DNA from 2 places in the Paenibacillus sp. RC21 genome. Region 2 is predicted to be linked to the other one. Evidence: predicted binding sites of a transcription regulator. Region 2 holds the regulator's gene; the other holds the start of a gene.

Region 1 (5,751 bases), 350 kb from region 2:
TTTTGGGGTCGGGAATCATGCGGCCGCTGTTGGAGTGTCCAAATGGGGAAGCGAATAAAAACATCCTTCATATCTCCAAGCCGGAAAGGTGCCAGAGGAGCAAAATAAGGTGAACCAAATGTTTCCAGCTTACAAAGGTGAATAAGGAGAATAAGCATTCCGAAGGCAATGCCAATATATCCGAACAAGGCTGCAGCAATCATCATTGGAAAACGGAGAATGCGGACAGCTGAGCTCATTTCATGGGAAGGTACCAAAAAAGAAGAGATAGCTGTTAACGAAACGACAATAATCATGGTGTATGATACGAGACCAGCCCGAACGATAGCATCCCCGATAACCAGACCGCCAACGATGCCTATTGTTTGGCCCACTCGGCTGGGCAGACGAATCCCGGCTTCCCGTAGCACCTCAAAAATCACTTCAAGCAACATCGCCTCCACAATGGCGGGAAATGGAACATTTTCCAACGATTTTTTGATCGTATGTGCGAGCTCTAGCGGTAGAATGGCTGAGTGAAAGGCAATCGTTGCAATATAAACGGCGGGCAGTGTAAAAGCGATCAGAAAGCTCATCATTCGGATCATTCTCAGAAAGGAACTAATAATCCAGCGACCGTTATAATCATCCGGGCTTTGATAAAATGCAAAAAAAGAGACGGGAGCGATTAAGGCAGTAGGGCTGCCTTCGGCCAAAATAGTTACTCGTCCTTCCATTAAATTAGCGGCTACCCGATCTGGACGTTCTGTGCTGAGTTGCTGAGGGAACAGGGAAAAGGGATTGTCCTCCGTGAATTCCTGAATAAAACCGGGAGGCAGTACCAGATCGGAGGAGATGGCTTGTATTCTTTTTTCCACTTCCTCCACTAGCTCAGGATTGGCCAAGTCTTGCATATACATGATAGCGACTTTGGTCCGGGTTTTAGATCCGACATAAAAGTAGCGCACAATCAGCGATGTGCTGATGATTTGTTTGCGAATAAGATTCAGATTGACGGACAGCTGCTCAATAAATCCATTGTGCGGCCCGCGGATAATTCCCTCGTTCTCCGGCTCATCTGTACTACGGGCGTATGTTTTTTCGGAGGAAAGGATATAAAATTCTTCTGCGCCATCCACCATTAAAATGGAGTATCCCTCAATAAGCGAATCAGCGGCATTTCGGAGGTCGGTGTCCTTTTGGCTGTTCAGGGTGGTAAACATTTGATGAGAGCCAGAATCGGTTTTCTTATACAATGTGGCCAGAATATGCGTCTGAATGATCTCCTGATCCACGAGTGAGTCTATATAGAGAAGAATGCCATCTTTCCCGTCAACAGAAATAGCCTGTTTTTTTAAATCATCCGTATAAAAAAGAGCTTGCTCGATAAAGGAAATATTCTTGTTCAGTTCAAAGGAAGCTGGGTTATGTCCAGTCAAGGAAACACCTTCTTTTTGGATGAGATAAGCATAATGTGTGCCAAATGGATTGGATTTATCCATGATCTGGCGATCTATCCATATCCCGCATCATGTTTCACCTCACGTAACGTGAATGTTTTATAATAGAATAGGCTGAAAACGAGAGACTCAATTACATATATCTACACGCACGATACGATTCTATGAGGAAAGGGATGATTGCTCCTGTTAAGCACCCGGATAATGGATATCGTTATTTTACAGAGCGTGAAGCCGTTCGCCTGAGGATGATTATGGCGCTACGTGAATTCGGTATGTCGGTAGAGGAAGTCAAATCCATACTGGACCGATTGGATCAAGGGAGAAGGGATGAGGCACTTCATGAGCTGGAGCTGCAACGTTCTGTGATGTTCACGACGTGGATGGATCATAAGCGCAGGCTGGAGGCAGCCGACCAAATGATCGAACGTTTGAGACGTGACAGCGAGCTGGAGTGGGAAGAGATGTTTCAGTTGGCCGGAGGTTTGAAGCGTCAGCGGGAGCTGCGTGAAGACTGGTTTGACGGTTGGGATTTTGACAGCCGCGCAGCTGTACATGATATCAGGGTGAGTCTGGAAGAGGGAGAAAATGGCAGGCATCCCGCGTACAGGCGTGCTTTGCGTCTTATCGTACAGCGTGTGGCTGCCAATGCAGGTGAGTCTGGACGCAGGTACAGGGACGGGGAATCTGGCGGGGTTGTTCGCTGAAAAGGGCATTCGTATGGCAGGTGTGGATCAATCGAATGGAATGCTCAAGCGCTGCCGGAGTAAATTTCCGCAGGTGGAGACGAGGCTGGGAAATCTGATGTCGATTCCTTATATGGACGGGACCTTTGACTTGTAGTCAGCAGTTATGCCCTGCATCATCTGACAGATGAACAAAAAATACTCTCTCTGTCAGAAATGCGACGCACGCTTAAACCACACGGACGTATTTGCGTCGTGGATCTGATGGTTGATGCAGCAGAGATACCGGAAGCGGGGGAAAGCATGTCTACACCGGATAACGAGGAGTCCGAGTTGCCTGTATATTGTGCAGAACGCTCCTGCATGCTGGATTGGTTCGATAGACATGGGTATTTTGCGGCTTTCTGGCATATTACAGGGAGACTGCATTTAGGCAGCGACATGGCTGCAAAAGCTAAGCACAGGCAATCCAGCTGCTTTTACTGCTGCGCAGGCGCTGCAAATGGCTACAGTCAATGGAGCCAAGCTGCTAAACCTTGAGCACGAAACCAGCACACTTGAGGTGGGGAAAAAGGCAGATATCATTCTGATAGATATGCAAAAGCCGCATTTACAGCCAATACACCAGATAGAGTCACTGCTTGCTTACAGTGTAAACGGCGCGGATGTTGATACGACCATTGTGAATGGGCGTGTGCTAATGCGCGGAAGACAGTTGCTAACAATAGACGAGAAAGAGGTGCTCGTACAAGCAACGGTACGCGGAAAACGCATCGTACAAGGATTGTAAACGAGACTACACAGTCGAGTGGCTTTGGGTCACATCAATTCCTAAATAATGTCCCAATTCTCGTCGAACCTCGCTGCGTGCAAAGGAGGAAAGCATGAAAAACCGCTTTTGGTAGCCACGGCATACATACAGAACCTCCACGCCTTCGTGATTCCGGGTTTCGTTGTATATTTTAACTCCTTGCCTTTTCATTCGCGCCTTTGTCTCCGCCAATTGAACAGCTACACGCTGTTGCACCCCGGTCAGGCTGCGAACGTACAGATCGGGCATTTTTAAGGCAGAGGCATTCAGAATGCGAATGTCCCGCTCCAGCACATCCAGCACGAGGGTCAGAAGTACACAAGTTTTGATCAGCCCTGCGTCTTCCTCGGAAGGCAGTGGGGCCTTATTCTTGTTGTCCAGTATCTTTTTCATAAGAAATCTCCTTTACTCATAGCAGGAATACAATTATAATCAGCATACAGAACAAATGTTCTTTTTATACTTCATCATAGAAATTATTCCTTTGCCAAAGCAATCATCAATTATTGGAAAGAAAGAAGGTATACATATTGTCACGCTCGTTATATGCGGTGCTATTGCTGCTAAGCCTCATTTGGGGCGGATCATTTTTGTTTATCAAGGTGTTATTGCTCCATCACGTAGGGCCTTGGACTATTGTATTTCTTCGTTCCGGCTTTGGCCTCATTTTTATTGTTTTGTTGATGCTGCTTATGCGCAAGCCATTTGAATTCAGAAGTATTCCATGGAAATCGGTTATTCTCGTAGCTCTAGTGAACATGGTTTTGCCATGGGCCTTGATTAGTTTTAGCGAGACCAGAATTGCTAGCAGCATGGCTTCCGTATTGAATGCCACCACGCCAATCTGGACCATGTTGGTCGGAATTGTCTTTTTCAGAGCTATCTTTTATCGAATGCAGTGGTTTGGAATGGGCCTCGCTTTTGTAGGAATCGTTATTTTACTGGGTATTAATCCTGTATCCATTATTTCTGTCGACCCCGTCGGCTTTGGATGTATGCTGCTTGCGACTCTCTGCTATGGCTTCGGAACGCAGTTGTCCAAGCGGTTTTTATCCAATCTGTCGATGTATCAGGCAACCTTTGCGACACTATTGGGTGCGGCGGCAGGGGGCGGCATCATGACGGCAATGGTGGATCGACCTGATCTGTCGGTCGTCTTCATCCCTGGTGTGTTGGGTTCCCTTATAGGGCTGGGGGTTTTGGGATCGGGAGTAGCGTATATATTGTTCAATTATATGATTTTGCGGGGAAGTCCGGAATTTGCCTCCTCGGTGACTTATTTTGTACCGGTGAGCGCTATTGTATGGGGCTTTTTGCTTCTGAATGAACACATCGGCTGGAACGTTCTGACCGGGCTGCTCCTTATACTCGGAGGGGTGTTTATGGCCAACCAACGCAGAACAGCCAAATTAGCCGGGTAGTATCACTGAAAACCTGCATAAACCATGCCATAAGTACATTGTATGTGCATCCGCCAAACCTTCGGTATAATGCCGTTATTCGCACATACAATAAAGCATGCTCACGCATAAAATAAAAATATGGTGCAGCATAAAAAGCAAGCTGTTTAGCAGGTGGTAAGGTGTGGTATAATAAATAATAGAATTACATGTACCACAGAAATGTCGGAGTTTTATTCCACAAAAGAAAGGATCAGGATACCATGTGTCCCCGAAGGATACTTCCCCAAAGGACGATTTGGAAACGATTTGATCTGTCTTATACTTAGCTTTTCCGCGGAGTAACGTCAAGTTGCGAAAGCCAACTCTGCGGAAGAGGGGATTGTATATGCGAAGGACCAAGTCCTCCAGGCACAACTTACCCGGTAGCTTCCGTAAGAGTGGGTTCATCCACATCAAACTTACGAGAAACCGAGGGAGCCTGTATGAGGAAAACTTACGAATCTATCGTGAACAATGGAGCATTAAGGCAGATTGCTGTCATGCTGCTCGGAACATGCATTTTAGCTTTTACGTATTATCACATCAATGCTCAAAATCATTTGTCAGAAGGCGGATTTGCAGGCTTGGCCCTGCTGGGACATTACGCATTTGGCGTGTCTCCGGCTTGGAGTATGCTACTGCTTGATATCCCTGTCATATTGCTGGCCTGGGTACTGAAGGGCAAAAGATTCATGCTGCTGGCATTGATCGGGGCGGTCGCCTTTTCCCTGTTTTATGCAGGATTTGAAAAGTATTCGACGCTGGTTATAGATCTGCACGGCAACTTGCTGGTAGCGGCTCTGCTTTGCGGAGTGCTTACAGGCTTGGGTGCCGGAATCGTACTGCGATTCGGTGGAGCAACCGGGGGCGATGATATTTTGTCCCTGCTGATCAGCGAGTGGCGCGGATGGAAAATCGGTAACGTGTTTATCGTCAGTGACATTATTGTATTGGGATTATCGCTGTTGTATCTGCCTGTGAAGGAAACAATGTTTACCATACTGGCTGTGTGGCTCGCCGGAAAAATAATTACATGGACGACAACGTTCCAACTACACCGACCTGTGAAAAAGGTGCTGCCTGCGGCTATTCCAGCCCCAAAGGTAGTTGCCAAAACAGTGCCGGTCGTCCACAGCCTTCGTCAATAAGGAAAGGGTGTTACGTCAGGAGAGAAATCTTCCTACGTGACACCCTTTCGCTGTATCCAGGCTTTGTCAGGAAGGCTTCAAAGTAGAATGAATACGTCCGCTCCGGTCATAAATAATCGCCGAAATCTGCTGGCAGTCTACTCATTTTCGAGCCTCGTCCACCGCTTTATTTTTGTGCTTAAAGGTTGAAGCAGACTTGTCATGTCCTTCTTCCTTAATAGCCCA
Region 2 (5,751 bases):
AAAACAACTCTCGATATTCATTTTTACAGTTTGCTGCATAATGAGACGCACTTAGGCCAGGGTTCTTTTTATATTGGAATAGGACGAACCGTCATTTGCAACATAAAATGTTTCAGACCTATATTGTACAACGATTCAAGACATGATATTCTGTATACAACATTAAACCAAGTGGAAAAGAGGGATAATCTATGGCTGAAATCTTAATACGCAATACGAATGTACGAATTAGCGATGAAGACAAGGTACGTGAATTTTTGGAGAGTCAAGAGGTATTGTACGAGCATTGGGATGATTCCAAGCTGTCCGGGGAGCTGCAAGAAAACTTCACCCTGACAGATGAGCAAAAAGTGGCTGTTCTAAGCACTTTTGAAGCCGAAATCAAGGACTTAGCCGCCCGCCGTGGGTATAAAATATGGGACGTTATCACCTTGTCCGAAGCAACGCCGAATTTGGACGAGCTACTTGCCAAGTTTGAGCAAATTCATACCCATACCGAAGATGAAATCCGTGCTATTGTAGCAGGCAAAGGCATTTTCATCATTAAAGGTCCTGAAGAAATCGGATATTTTAATGTTGAGCTTTCACCTGGTGACGTTATTTCCGTACCAGAAAATATTCCTCACTTCTTTACCTTAATGGAAAATCAGAAGATCGTCGCAGTACGTTTGTTCATCGAAGAAAATGGGTGGATTGCCGAACCGTTTGAAGATCCATCGTTTATTAAGGCATAATACTATAATACGAATCCATCCTAATGTGGATAAAGCAACTCCCTCTGCTCTGAGATGCCTGAGCGGAGGGAGTATTTTGGGCTTGTTACTATAATAAGAGCCGAAAAGCACTTACTTAAACGATTGAATAATTCCATCCAATTCGGACAGATGCTTAATTTCGAACTTTGGCTTGATTTCTGTAGTATTGGTTTTGGCGTTGCGGTTCACCCACACGGAGTGCACACCTGCCGCCAGAGCCCCTTGAATATCAGTCGTCAGCTTATCCCCCACCATTAAAGCATGTTCAGGCTCAATACCGAGAAGCCCCAAAGCATGCTGAAAAATAGACGGGTCCGGCTTACCTTTACCAAACGAACCTGAAATAACAACGTGATCAAAAAATGGAGCTAACTGCGGAACCCCATCCAACTTCTCCTGCTGTAGATCAGGGGAGCCGTTTGTCAACAAAAGAAGCTTATACTGCACTTTCAACTGCTCCAGAATCTCAAACGTTTCTTCATAAACATGGGGACGGGTGCGTCTTTCCAAGGCAAATTGGGTTGCCAGCTTTTGCGCTAACTCTTCATTATCTATCCCCAACTGTTGGAGACCTCTACGCCAAGATTCCTTTCGATAAGCAGGGGCCAGCTGTTCCAATTGCCGGAACTCTGGCTGCTCTCCTGCCGTAAAATTCGCCCACAATCCCTCAAACGGATTAATGCCAATCAATTGAGTAAAACTAAAGGTTTCATAAGACTCATACAAAGCACGCGCTTCCTTGCGGACTGCTTCTTCCAAAGCTTTCGAATCAACGCCTGCTTCCAGGGAACCTGTCTGGCACGTTGCGTCAAATGCCTCTTCTACGCTGCGCTCATCCCACAGAAGTGTATCATCAAGATCGAACATTACCGCTTGAATCGTCATCTGTATTATCCACTCTCTTTCCACTTTATATGTACGCTTGTTCTGCCTTGTTGCGTCTACAAGCATTCCAATCGTTATGTGCCCATATTAATCAAGAGGCCGCAATGTGTTATATGAAATAACATCATGCGACCTTATTTACAGAGGCTACAGGCCCACGGACAATCTAAACGATTCTAACCAACAGAAGTCGTTATTTTTTGTCTACTTGAACCTGATTAGATAGCGCAAACTTCTCAAGCCGCTCTGCAATGGCATCCGTATCATAACGGCCCAGTGATTTTGTAAAAATAAAGTTGCCACCCTTACCTTTTCTTTCAACCGTTACGTAACCCTTTTCAATCTTGATGGCTTTCATATCCTCTGCCGTCATTGGACGCTCTCTGCCACCCTTCAACATATACAGCGTGCTCTTTCCAACCTTCAAATAAGGACGGCGGATGAAAAAGATAACAGCCAGCATCAAATACAAGCCGAATACAAGCCAGTCCATGCCGCGCATACCAGTCTTAGTCAAAAAATAACTCATGAGCATATACAGAACTGCAAGTCCAGCCAACATGATTGGCACGGTAATATTACGTCCACGGAAAATATCCATTGCAGAACCGGCGCCACTAATGGTTTGGATGCCTTGCTTTTTGCGCGATTTATTCAAATGCGCTGTGTTTTTGCGAACTTTTCTTTCAAATGACCGGGCCATCTCTCAATTCCCTTCCCAAATATATTGCTTAAAACAATTGCTACCAATCCTAATCTATATAGATACCAAAAATAGATACCTTAAAAAAACGAAAAGCAAATTACGCGGGCTAAGCCGCTTTAGCGACATTAATGCTTCAGCCCACCATTTCCCTTCGACGTATCTTCGTCCACAATTTCAATCGTATCAAGTTGCTGCCGGAAATTACGGCGAATGTTATCCAAATAAATTTCCCGAAGATTGGCGCGCTCTGTTGTTTCCTCTTCCGTCAATCCTTCGGCTTTTGCTTTGCGAGCCAATTCATTGATGCGCTGTACCAAGCTGTCTATATCCAAATTCTGTCCCCTCCATATAAGCAAAGATATAATACACTTTGACATGTAGAAAAGAGCTTGTCAAGGTTCCCGTATCACGTTCCCTGACAGCTCTAATGTGACTGATCAGAAGTGCGGAAGCTTTAAAAGCTGGCCTGCCTGCACTCCTCGATCTTCCATTCCGTTAATCCGAACAATTCCTTCTATATATACCCGTGTATCCATTCGTTCCGGTTTATGAGTGGAGGCAATCCGCCACAATGTATCCCCAGGTTGTACAATAAGTTTGGTCACCTCTTCATTCGAAACCGAAGGAGCCGCGAATACCGTCAGTACACCTGCACCCGCAATCCAGGCAACGATAACCAGAATAAGAAGTTTGGGCAGGAGACTGTTGGAAATGGTCCGTACAAGCTGCGCCCTTCTCTCATTCCGGACATTTTGAATCTTTTCTAAATTCATTGGAAAAATACTTTGATATGTGCTATATTTCATCATTTGTCGCGTCCTCCAAACGTTTGTTCCTATGTTTTTTCACAATATAACACGAACATTTGTTTTGTTCAATAGAAAAGAGAACAAAAGTTCGTGATTATTTTTTAGGATTATTTAGAACTTACGTTTGTACGAACGGAGGTTCTATGCTATAATTTTCCCAAACGTTACTAAATGGGGTTGATACGGTATGTCTAAGATTTCAAGCCGCCAGCAGGCCATTCTTGAATTTATCCGCAATGAAGTGCGTCTAAAGGGTTATCCCCCTTCTGTACGCGAAATAGGTGAGGCTGTCGGATTGGCCTCCAGTTCTACGGTTCACGGTCATTTGGATCGTCTGGAGAAAAAGGGACTGATTCGTCGTGATCCAACGAAACCGCGGGCCATCGAGTTACTCGGCCAAGACGAATCGGATAACAGCAACTTGATTAATTACTCAATTAGTCGTGTTCCGGTCGTCGGCAAAGTTACAGCTGGTCTGCCTATTACAGCAACAGAAAATATTGAAGATTACTTTCCTCTTCCCCAACATTTTGTTGGTGAGGATAAAATATTCATGTTATCTGTTGTAGGAGAAAGCATGATTGAAGCTGGTATTGCCAACGGAGATTATGTCATCGTACGTCAACAGCAGACAGCCGATAACGGCGATATTGTCGTGGCCATGACAGACGAGGACGAGGCTACTGTTAAAACTTTTTACAAGGAAAAAGATCATATTCGACTTCAACCGGAAAATCCGGCCTTTGAACCGCTTCGTCTGACGCACGTCAGTATTTTGGGCAAGGTTGTAGGACTCTTCCGGGACTTCCACTGATTTTTCATTTTTCAGCCCCGTTATTCTTCCCGCTACAACAAAACCGGCTGCCCATGGCAAGCCGGTTTTGTGTTGATTTTATGTACACAAAATGTTCCTCACAGCTATTCTTTTTCCTTTGATAGCCCATAGATTAAACGGTTTATACCTGCAATTACTGTTCTGTATATTGGTGGATCAAAAGAATTATATCATTATTTTAGATAAATATGGTATATTATCTGAACAACTGAATAATCGTATTCTTAACCAGGAAGCGTATTACGAGAAAAAACTTAAAACCCTTTATAATAAGTAATATTTCTTTTACCAGCTTCTTATCTTCATTCTTTACTATTCTACTTATGCTAATCTGCTGTAACTTTCTCCTACAACGTAAAGTGGGAAAGGATACGGCAGGTAAGCATAAGTTTTTTTACGTTCCGTATCTCCATACTTTATTAGTTTCTGAATATTAGGATCATAGGTGATAGCTTCTTTTTGCTTTTAATAGATTTATGCTGATACATTGCTAGCGCTACTGACATATGAATAAAGTAGACCTTAGCAAAGGAGATAAGAAGATGATCAAAAATCGAGTCAAAACGTATAAGCACCGTATCGGCAAGAACAAATTTCTGGTCGTAAAAGTCTTTCAGGCCGCAGCCGCCGAAACAAGAAGCGGTAACGCACTAGCCACCAATGCATTGAACATCAAAATTTCCAAACGTAACCGTAAGCATAAACACTTCTAAAATTCATCCGTACCTTCATTTCTTGTGAAGGGAGGTGATATCATGTGTAAAAGACATTTCAAACGTCACGTGAGAAGAAGAGGATTATCGATCCGTTCAAATCAGAGAGCGATTGCACGTGCTAGAGGTAACGCACTGGCTGTTAATCTGTTTAGTGTAAATGATAGACAACGCAGACGTTAATGATTGTTTTTAAGCGAAAAGCGGGAAGGATTTCTTCCCGCTTTTTTGTGCCGCATTATAGTGTAAAACGGATATTGAACCAATATTAAGGGGCCCTTTAGCAGTCGGTAGGACTTTATCATTTTCAACAGAATTTTAACATTTGAAGTAAGTGAATACTGATAAAAATTTCGTATTCTCTTCATCTAAATCCCAGTCCTGAGAAAATTCAAAAAAATGCTTTTTCATGTCTATTCTCCCCTGTGAACTATTGTGTCTTTATCTTTACTGTATGATCATTTATCCTATGTACTCTGAACGAAATGCTTTTCCTCGTTTCATAAACATAAGGAGCGAAAATGTTAACTCAACACAACCCATTACCTTCTCCCATTCTTTTTCCCTTGATTATGAAATTCGAAACTCTTACCTATATCAATTCCTAAAATTAGGGACATATGAACAAAAATCAGGGTGCTGAATGTCTCTTATGATTCGACAATATAAGCCGAGTATTTTTGACAAAAAAAGAGCCGCTATCTAGTAGCAACTCCAGTGAAGATTATGTTCGAATTAATGAAACCCATTTCCTCTATAACCTCGTCAAATCGGTGATAAGAGATCGGACACCTCTTCGATGTTTTTGTTATCTCACATTCAAAGTAAGCGTCTTTGAAAATGCCATTAACAATTTTCACCTTTTCCACATTCAGAGTATTGCTTCTGTCTACATTCAAGAAATGGAACCCATTATTATTTAGGAAGCTTTCCCAATGCCTTAGGGTGCCGATCATGTAATATGTTTTTTCGAATGTGTGAACTAGAATCTGATCCCTCTTACGTCCTTTAGATATGAAAAGAACCTTGTCCACTGGTATGTTTTCGC

The links. The regulator LexA, encoded in region 2, represses DNA repair genes until DNA is damaged. The targets are predictions, from matches to a motif close to CGAACATATGTTCG.
Region 1: a site for LexA is predicted at 3,378-3,391, ahead of ABIA61_RS07070 (YhjD family protein). Genes of this name have one in related genera too.

Annotation. Positions count from the first base shown of each region.
Region 1 is NZ_JBIYCS010000002.1:392,931-398,681, reverse strand. Features, by position in the region: gene ABIA61_RS07095 (spore germination protein) at 1-1,481, opposite strand, end outside; gene ABIA61_RS07090 (MerR family transcriptional regulator) at 1,604-2,146, shown strand; gene ABIA61_RS07085 (class I SAM-dependent methyltransferase) at 2,136-2,282, shown strand; gene ABIA61_RS07080 (hypothetical protein) at 2,381-2,665, shown strand; gene ABIA61_RS07075 (amidohydrolase family protein) at 2,628-2,915, shown strand; gene ABIA61_RS07070 (YhjD family protein) at 2,922-3,329, opposite strand; gene ABIA61_RS07065 (DMT family transporter) at 3,467-4,357, shown strand; gene ABIA61_RS07060 (YitT family protein) at 4,822-5,526, shown strand; gene ABIA61_RS07055 (DUF2188 domain-containing protein) at 5,668-5,751, opposite strand, start outside.
Region 2 is NZ_JBIYCS010000002.1:46,806-52,556, forward strand. Features, by position in the region: gene ABIA61_RS05355 (cupin domain-containing protein) at 192-734, shown strand; gene ABIA61_RS05360 (HAD family hydrolase) at 846-1,640, opposite strand; gene ABIA61_RS05365 (hypothetical protein) at 1,834-2,343, opposite strand; gene ABIA61_RS05370 (DUF896 domain-containing protein) at 2,472-2,678, opposite strand; gene ABIA61_RS05375 (LysM peptidoglycan-binding domain-containing protein) at 2,784-3,152, opposite strand; gene lexA (transcriptional repressor LexA) at 3,343-3,969, shown strand; gene ABIA61_RS05385 (hypothetical protein) at 4,533-4,703, shown strand; gene ABIA61_RS05390 (hypothetical protein) at 4,746-4,886, shown strand; gene ABIA61_RS05395 (LytTR family transcriptional regulator DNA-binding domain-containing protein) at 5,402-5,751, opposite strand, start outside.